DNA from 4 places in the Bradyrhizobium sp. SZCCHNS3002 genome. Region 1 is predicted to be linked to each of the others. Evidence: predicted binding sites of a transcription regulator. Region 1 holds the regulator's gene; each other region holds the start of a gene.
The links. Region 1 encodes LexA, which represses DNA repair genes until DNA is damaged. Its sites were predicted from a motif close to TGTTCNNNNTGTGTTCNG; they were not measured.
Positions count from the first base shown of each region.

Region 2: a site for LexA is predicted at 991-1,008, ahead of QW845_RS12940 (ribonuclease T2). Genes of this name have one in related genera too.
Region 3: a site for LexA is predicted at 1,141-1,158, ahead of QW845_RS06925 (YifB family Mg chelatase-like AAA ATPase). Genes of this name have one in related genera too.
Region 4: a site for LexA is predicted at 1,332-1,349, ahead of QW845_RS04630 (DNA recombination protein RmuC). Genes of this name have one in related genera too.

Region 1 covers NZ_JAUHHY010000001.1:140,507-142,664, reverse strand. Annotated here, with positions in the region: gene glp (gephyrin-like molybdotransferase Glp) at 1-167, shown strand, start outside; gene lexA (transcriptional repressor LexA) at 373-1,071, shown strand; gene QW845_RS00645 (hypothetical protein) at 1,362-1,802, shown strand; gene QW845_RS00640 (hypothetical protein) at 2,036-2,158, shown strand, end outside.
Region 2 covers NZ_JAUHHY010000005.1:236,958-239,115, forward strand. Annotated here, with positions in the region: gene QW845_RS12935 (23S rRNA (adenine(2030)-N(6))-methyltransferase RlmJ) at 1-109, opposite strand, end outside; gene QW845_RS12940 (ribonuclease T2) at 246-950, opposite strand; gene QW845_RS12945 (hypothetical protein) at 1,083-1,541, opposite strand; gene QW845_RS12950 (hypothetical protein) at 1,710-2,015, shown strand; gene QW845_RS12955 (DUF3617 domain-containing protein) at 2,099-2,158, shown strand, end outside.
Region 3 covers NZ_JAUHHY010000002.1:547,525-549,682, reverse strand. Annotated here, with positions in the region: gene QW845_RS06925 (YifB family Mg chelatase-like AAA ATPase) at 1-1,094, opposite strand, end outside; gene QW845_RS06920 (DUF2336 domain-containing protein) at 1,324-2,158, shown strand, end outside.
Region 4 covers NZ_JAUHHY010000002.1:41,958-44,115, reverse strand. Annotated here, with positions in the region: gene QW845_RS04635 (AmpG family muropeptide MFS transporter) at 1-24, opposite strand, end outside; gene QW845_RS04630 (DNA recombination protein RmuC) at 68-1,300, opposite strand; gene def (peptide deformylase) at 1,471-1,998, shown strand; gene fmt (methionyl-tRNA formyltransferase) at 2,136-2,158, shown strand, end outside.

The sequences.
Region 1 (2,158 bases):
AGCTCAAGGAGCGCGCCGACGGCACCCTGGTCGCAACACCGGTGACGCAGCAGGATTCGTCGCTGCTCGGCAATCTCGCGCTGTCGCAGGCGCTGGTGATCCGGCCGGCGTTTGCGCCGAAGGCGCCTGCCGGCAGCCCGTGCGAGATCCTGCGCCTGCCGAACTGAGCCGCTTCCCCGGTAAAGCCCGGTCCGTTCATCATATTTTTAGGATTGCGGAACACACATCGAACATATAGTGTCCGTTCATGATTTGTTTTTAGTATGTTGCGGGCGACGCGATGACGGTCCGACTCCAGGGCGCTCTCAGCCGGCTTGTGCTCAAGGCGCAGCTCCTGGACTCGGACAACAACAAACCGGGGACCAGGTCGAAATGCTGACGCGCAAACAGTACGAACTTCTGCGGTTCATCAACGAGCGGCTCAAGGAAGCCGGCGTGCCGCCGTCCTTCGACGAGATGAAGGATGCGCTCGATCTGCGCTCGAAGTCCGGCATTCATCGCCTGATCACGGCGCTCGAGGAGCGCGGCTTCATCCGCCGGCTGCCGAATCGCGCCCGCGCGATCGAGGTGATCAAGCTGCCCGAGCTGTCGCAGGCCGCGGGCAACCGTCGCGGCTTCACGCCGTCGGTGATCGAAGGCAATCTCGGCAAGGTGCGCACCAGCACTCCCGCGCTGGACGATGGCGAGCGCCCTGTCGCGGTGCCGGTGATGGGCCGCATCGCCGCCGGTACCCCGATCGAGGCGCTGCAGACGCGCAGCCACACCATCAGCGTGCCTGCCGACATGCTCGGCAACGGCGATCACTATGCGCTCGAGGTGCGCGGCGACTCGATGGTCGATGCCGGCATCCTCGACGGTGACATGGCGCTGATCCAGCGCAACGAGACCGCCGACACCGGCGACATCGTGGTGGCGCTGATCGACGATGAGGAAGCGACCTTGAAGCGCTTCCGCCGCCGCGGCGCATCGATCGCGCTCGAGCCGGCCAACACCGCCTACGAGGTGCGCATCCTGCCGCCGAACCGGGTGAAGATCCAAGGCAAGCTGGTCGGGCTGTACCGCAAGTACTGATCGCGAATGGGATCGGTCGATCGGCGGCGGGCGCACGCGCTGTCGCCGCCGAGCGAGAAGCCAGCCAAGCTGGAATCAGCCAGCAAAATACGCCACACGCGAATGCACTTCATGATGTGCAGCGCGGCATGCTCAAACGCTTGTGATCGGCCGCGGGCACACGCGATGCAGATCAGCGCAGAATTGCCGCGAAGCGCGCGCTAACATCACCATCGATGTCCACTCTGATAGAGGCCTGCGCCTGTCCGGGGGGAGCGTGGGTCGGCTATCTCTCAACGAGGAGCGATCCGATGTGTGACTACAGCCTCCATGCGGTTGCGTCCCGTCCCGCCAAGGTCGGCGAGACGTTGATCTCGATGACCTTCCGTGGCACCGCCACCCGCGGCTTCGCGCTGGAGAGCGAGCCGACCGTCGCAGTCTGCATGCTGCCCGGCACCGAGTTGGCCTTTGCCGAGGACGTCCGCTACGACAGCCGCTGGCTCTGGACCCGGACGATCCGCGAGCGCGTCGCGAAGTTCAACAGCATCGAGACGCACATTCCCGATCGCCATCACGACGCGATCGAGTTCGCCGACGGCCGCCACGTGCTGGTGACCCAGCTCTGCGAGGGCCAGCGCGTCACGGTGCTGCAATTGCCGGTCAGCAAGCAGCCGGCAGAGCGCCGCCCGGACATCGCCGAGGACGTGCCGACGTCGCAGGCCACACCGATTCGCCGCATCAGCATCACCTAAGGGTCTGCGCGTCGGCATTTCTGTCGGTCGTGAGCGCGCTTTCGACGGCGGGAGACTTGGTAGACTTGGGTTCTGCAAGCGCAAAGTCCTCTCGGGCGAATCTCACGCCCCGGCATCGCATCGGATAGGAACGACATCCCTCGGCCGGCATTGTGTGCCCGGGGGAGCTTGCCGCCGTGGTCAACAAGATCGATTAGAACAAGGCCGGACGGATCACCGAGCCCGGCCGCGACATGCTTGCGTTCGGATGGCTGACGGTCACGGCTGATGACGTCGCCATCTGGCAACGCTATCCGGGCGCTGCGTTCACGCTGGTCGAAGGGCCCTCGCTGTTCGATGGACCAGACGACACCGAG
Region 2 (2,158 bases), on a different contig from region 1:
CCCGGAATGCAGCGGGCTTCTCCTGGAGGTAGACCAGGATGCGCGTCAGCACGATGTGCTTGATGACGTCGGCGAAGCCGCCGGCGTGAAAGGCGTGTCGGTAGTTCATGCCGTCCGGGTTACGCCGTTCCGTGTCAAAAGGGTACCCCGTCGATGCGCCGCATGCCCTTTCGGAGAGCCGCGGATCAGCGCCGCCGCAACAGGCGCCGCAGGCCGACGCGCTGCGGTCGCCCGATTCGCAGTCGCTAGCCGCCGCGGACCGGCGGCATGTTGACCTCGTCGCGCCGGCAGGCCTGGCGGTCGATCTCGTCGCAATTGCGAAACTCGAGGTCCTTCGACAGGCAGATCCGGACCTCGCTCAGCCGGGTGCGATTGCAGGTGACGGCAATGCCCGATGTCGTGAGCTTGGGGTTGGCCTTGATGAAGGCTTCCTCAACCGCCGCCGGCGCCACTGTCTTGGCTTCCGCGAGATCGAGAAATTCCGGCGGGATCTTGATGGCGGCCCGCGCCTTGCGGATGGCTTCGAAATAGGCCTTCGCCGACATGCCGGCGCAGGTGCCGTGCTTGTCCCACTCGTTGTAGATCAGGCCCGGCGCCGGCATCAGGTCGAGCATCGAGGTCATGATGTTGCGCGGCAGGCGCGGCGCCGGCTGCTCGCAATATTCAGGGTAGCCGTTCTCGTATTGCGGCCACAGCCCGTGCACGACGAACGAGTAGGGTCGGCCGCTGCACTGTTGGGACCGGCTGCCGCGGCCGCCGCGCTCCTCGGCCTCGGCACAGTACGAGGGCGACCACGACAACGAGAGAACGTAGAAGTCGAACGCGCCCGGCGCGTTCTGGCGCCGGTCCTGCGCCGCGGCGGAGCCAGCCGCGAGCACCCCGAGCAAGAGGGCAAAGCAGGCGATCGTTCTGGACAACAGGACGGCAGGTCGGCGCAGGCAATCGAACATGGCATACTCCCCGGACAATGCCAGGAGCCTACCAGTGCGCGGGAACATTTCAAGAACAAAAATGGCTGCCCCGAGGCAGCCATTGGTCAGCCGGCCGCTCGCGCGAGCGGGCGATGCGCCGGGAAAGGCGAATCAGGGCTTGGCGGCGCGGCAGGCCGGATTGAAGGCCCAGTTGCGATCGAGGCCGACGACGCAGAACTCGACGCCCTGGTCATAGCCGGCGAAGCCGCCATCCTCGATGATTGAGAAGTTGACGGTGCGCGCCTTGCCGTCGCTGATCATCACGCTGCCGGTGCAGAAGCGGCGCGGGATGTTGTCGGACTGCCAGGGCCGGAAGGCGATCTCATGGACATTGGCGACGCCGGTAATCGTCAGCGAGGAATTCCAGAAGGTGCTCTCCTTGTCCTGGAATCGCGAGACGATGGTCGGAATGGCCGCCTCGCAAGGCGCGACCCGGCCGTCATATTTCGGACCGGACAGCCAGAAGTTCATCTCGAGCGGGTTGGCCGCCTGGGCCGGCGCGGTGGCGACCGCGAGCAGCGCGCCGCATGCGGCACCGAACGTCTTGAAAGCTGAGCTGAAGTCGCGCATGGGCCGTCCGCAAGGCTGATCCGGGAGCGTGGACCGTGCCGCGGTGGCCACAGGAGGTCAAGTGCAACGCGGCAACACTCCACGATTAGTCCTGTTAACCCGGGGCCGGTGTTCTTTTCTTGACCGCACGGGACCTTTAGAATGGCAGGCCAGATCGAGGAGAATGCAATGCGGACGCTGATGGCCGGATTCGTGAAGACTGCAGGCCTCGTGGCCGCTGGGATGGTTCTGGTTGCCGCGTCCGCCCAGGCCGACGTGGTGCCGCCCTTCAAGGGTAACGACACCGGCGGCATCATCGCCTATCAGCTGGCCCAGACCACCGATGCGCGCCAGCTCGCGGTCGACCATTGCGCCTCCTACGGCAAGGTCGCGAAGTTCAGCGCCGTCGATGCGCGCTACGGCGGCTACGTCTCGTTCTCCTGCCGCTGGGTACCGTACGGCTCGGCGCAGCGGCCGCTGCGGACGCTCTACTGACCTTCCATCAACACCGTTCTCCTAATTGCCATCTTTTGGCGGCATTCGCTCTGGCATCGATCAACGAGCCGGAACGGGGGCACATGACCTGCACACGCATCGCAATCGGGCTGTTGGCCTGCTGCCTTCTGGGCGTGACCGCG
Region 3 (2,158 bases), on a different contig from region 1:
TCGATGCGGCCGCGCTTGCAGGCATAGCCGGGCTCGAAGGCGTTGCCGCAGCGGCAGGGATTCATCGCCGCGACCAGCATGAAGCGGGCCGGGTAGGTGACGCGGTGGTTGGCGCGCGAGATCGAGACCTCGCCATTCTCCAAGGGTTGGCGCAGCGAGTCGAGCACGCGCGGATCGAACTCCGGCAGCTCGTCGAGGAACAGCACGCCCTGATGCGCCAGCGAGATCTCGCCGGGCCGGGCGCGCAGGCCGCCGCCGGTCAGCGCCGCCATGCTGGCGGAATGATGCGGGCTGCGGAACGGCCGCCGGTTGGTCAGCGCGCCGCCCTCGATCTCGCCGGCGACTGAGGCGATCATCGACACTTCCAGGAGCTCGGCCGGCGACAGCGGCGGCAGGATCGACGGCAGCCGCGCCGCCAGCATCGACTTGCCGGCGCCGGGCGAGCCGATCATCAGCAGGTGATGCCCGCCGGCGGCGGCGATCTCGAGCGCGCGCTTGCCGCTCTCCTGGCCCTTGATGTCGCGCAGGTCGAGCAGGCTCGCGGGCGCCTCCTGGATCTTCGGCTGCGGCCGCGACAGCACCTGCGTGCCCTTGAAATGGTTGGCGATCTGGATCAGCGAGCTCGCCGCGATGATCTGCAAATCGGGGCTCGCCCACGCCGCCTCGGCGCCGCAGGCGGCCGGGCAGATCAGGCCTTCCTCGCGTCCATTGGCGCCGATCGCGGCCGGCAGCACGCCCGCCACGGGCGCGATCGAGCCGTCGAGGCCGAGCTCGCCAAGCACGGTGAAGCCGCTGAGCGCATCGGGCGGGATGGCGCCGATCGCGGCCATCAGGCCGAGCGCGATCGGCAGGTCGTAATGGCTGCCTTCCTTGGGCACGTCGGCCGGCGCCAGGTTGACGGTGATCCGCCGCGCCGGCAGCGCCAGGCCGGAGGCGATCAGCGCCGAGCGCACCCGCTCGCGCGCCTCCGACACCGCCTTGTCCGGCAGTCCGACGATCGCGAACGCCGGCAGTCCGGGCGCGACCTGGACCTGCACGTCGACCGCGCGGGCCTCGATTCCCTCGAAGGCAACGGTGGAAACGCGCTGGACCATGATGCCCCCTCCCGCGAGAAGGCTAGCGGAAGCGGGTCCAGTTCGCAAGAACAATACAGGAACAAGCCGGTGCGCCGGACGCGCGCAATCCGTTAACGACGGTCGCATCGCGACCCAGGTCGGTCTGCTTGGCTTAACGCGCCTTTAGTCCGGCCGTCGCATTCTTCCGCAATCGACGATCGACCCGCGCCTCCGTCACGGCCGAGAGGCGCCCAACGAGGGACGTGTGATGCCTCCAGCGCCCGCGGCAGCTCCGACCGCCAAGACGCCCGCCGGTGATGCGCGGACGGTGTCCGAGCTCGCCACCGACATGTTGCGCCGGACCACCAGCCTGTTCCTGGCCGGCCCTCGGCCGGCGTCCGCCGAGCAGCTCGATCTCTACGATCAGATGTTCGCCAGGCTGATGCCGCAGGTCGCGACCGAGCTGCTGGCCGAGCTGAGCATGGCGCTCGCCGGCGTGGAGCGCGCGCCTTACGCGACGGCGCGGATGCTCGCCGTTCACCCCGAATTGCGCGTCGCCGGGCCGATGCTGGCCAAGGCGGCGGTGCTGACCGAGCGCGACCTCGCCGAATTCATCCGCACCGGCAGCCCGGCGCATCTGGCCGCGATCGCCAGCCGCAGGGGCATCGGCGACGCCCTCACGACGCAGCTGATCGCGCGCGGCTTTCCGGCGGTGCGCATGGCGCTGGCGCAGAACCTCACGTCAAAGCTGTCCGAGGACGGCTATCGCAGCCTGTTCAAGATCGCCGAGCGCGACGAGGATCTCGCCGAGAAGCTCGCGCTGCGCACCGACCTGCCGGCCAAGCTGTCGCGCGCCTTCGTCGCCGCGGCCAGCGAGGGCGCCCGCGCCCGCTTCATCAAGGCCGCACCGCCGGCGACCCGCGCGACCCTTCAGGCGACGCCGACCCGCTCGCCCGGTGCGGCGATGCGCGCGATCTGGGACTATCAGCAGGTCAAGGCTGAGGTCGCCGCCCTCAGCCGCACCGGCAAGCTCGGCGACTCCGCCGTCAACCGCTTCTGTGCCACCGGCGATTTCCCTGCCGTGATCGCGGCGCTGGCGCTGC
Region 4 (2,158 bases), on a different contig from region 1:
GGAGGCGGCGTCAGGTGCGGTCATCGGTGGGTGGTAGCAGATCTGGACAGCTTTCGCGACGCCGCGGTCATTCCCCCGCCTGCATCCGCCCCGCCAGCGGAAACAGGTCCGGCGTCGCGCCCGCGCCCGGCGCAATGCGCGGAGAGTCCGCCGGCGCATCCGGCTTGCTGAAATCGAGCTCCTCGATCCGCGCGGCGCGCTTCTCGATCTTGTCGGCGGAGATGAGGATCTGGCGGATGTCCTCGCCGACATCGCCAAAATGCTTCTGCAGCTTGAGCACGCGCTCGCGCAGGCGGCCGAGGTCGTCGCCCAAATGGATCACCTCGTTGCGGATCTGGTCGGCGGCGTCGCGGATGCGCGCATCCTTCATGATCTGCTGCATGACCTGGATCGCGAGCATCAGCAGCGACGGCGACACCAGCACGACACGGGCGCGATAGGCTCTCTGGATGACGTCGTCGAAGCCGTCATGGATCTCGGCGTAGACCGATTCCGACGGCACGAACATCAGCGCCGTGTCCTGCGTCTCGCCGACCACGAGGTACTTCTCGGCGATGTCGTTGACGTGGCGCAGCACGTCGGTGCGCAGCCGCTGCGCGGCGGCGCGCTTCTCCTCTTCGGTTTCGGCATCATGCAACGCGGTCACGGCTTCCAGCGGAAACTTCGCGTCGATGCACAGCGGCCTGGTGTCGGGCAGGAACACGACGCAGTCCGGCCGCTTGCCGCTGACGAGCGTGTACTGGAAGGCGTAGCTGCCCTTCGGCAGCCCGTCCTGGACGATCGCCTCCATGCGCGCCTGGCCGAATGCGCCACGCGACTGCTTGTTGGCGAGCACGTCGCGCAAGGTCGTGACCTGTGTCGTGAGCTCGCTGAGATCGCGATGCGCGTTGTCGATGATGCCGAGCCGCTCGTGCAGCACGCGCAAGGAATCCATGGTGTGGCGCGTGGTCTGCTCCATCGATTGGCCGACGCGATGGGTGACGGCGTCGAGCCGCTCGTTGACGCTGCGCGCCAGGTCCACCTGCCGCCCGGCAAGCAGCTGCGCCATCGCGTCGACCCGGCCGGAGGCCTCGCTCTGCACCCGGATCATCTCGCCGAACCGCTGTTCGATCTCATCGGCGCGTATCGCCTGCTGGGCCGCGAGCTCGGCGCCGCGCCGGCCGGAGCGCACCACGGCCGCGACGATCATCAGCAGCAGGAGCAGAACCAGCACGCCAAACCCGATCAGCGCGTCGCTGGCGCGCACGGGCAGATCGCCGATCATGACGACGACAGGATTGAGGGACTGGCTGGCGGTCATCACCCCCCATCTATCCGATTCGCAAGAGCTCGCGAACGAAGAGAGAACATTTATGGTTAAGGCCGGGTAAAGAATCATGGTTAACGAGACATTGAAATTCATGGTTAGCGAAGTCTTAACTGCGGGCCATCACATTGACCGCGCCGGTTCCGCGGCTTAAATCGCGCGCCATGTCCCTAAGAGAAATCATCATCCTGCCGGACCGGCAGTTGCGGCTGGTGTCCAAGCCGGTCGAGAAGGTCACGCCGGAGATCCGGCAGCTGGTCGACGACATGTTTCAGACCATGTACGACGCGCCAGGCATCGGGCTCGCAGCGATTCAGGTCGCGCAGCCGCTGCGCGTCATCACCATGGATCTGGCCAAGCCCGACGCGAACGGGGAAGGCAAGCGCGAGCCGCGCGTCTTCATCAATCCGGAGATCGTTGCCAAGTCGGACGAGCTGTCGGTCTACGAGGAAGGCTGCCTGTCGATCCCCGAATATTACGAGGAGGTCGAGCGGCCGGCGCGTGTGCGCGTGCGCTTCACCGATCTCGACGGGCTGGTCCGCGAGGAGGATGCGGAGGGGCTCTACGCCACCTGCATCCAGCACGAGATCGACCATCTCAACGGCGTGCTGTTCATCGACTATCTGTCGAAGCTCAAGCGCGACCGCGTGATGAAGAAGTTCACCAAGGCCGCCAAGCGCGCCGGCGAGTAACGATCAACTCTCTCCTCCGTCATGCCCGGGCTTGACCCGGGCATCCACGTCTTGCCTCTCGCGTTGGCATTGCGACGTGGATGGCCGGGACGAGCCCGGCCAATGACGGCAGGATGAAGCCTTGAGGGGCGCACCAGATGCCGCTTCGCCTGATCTTCAT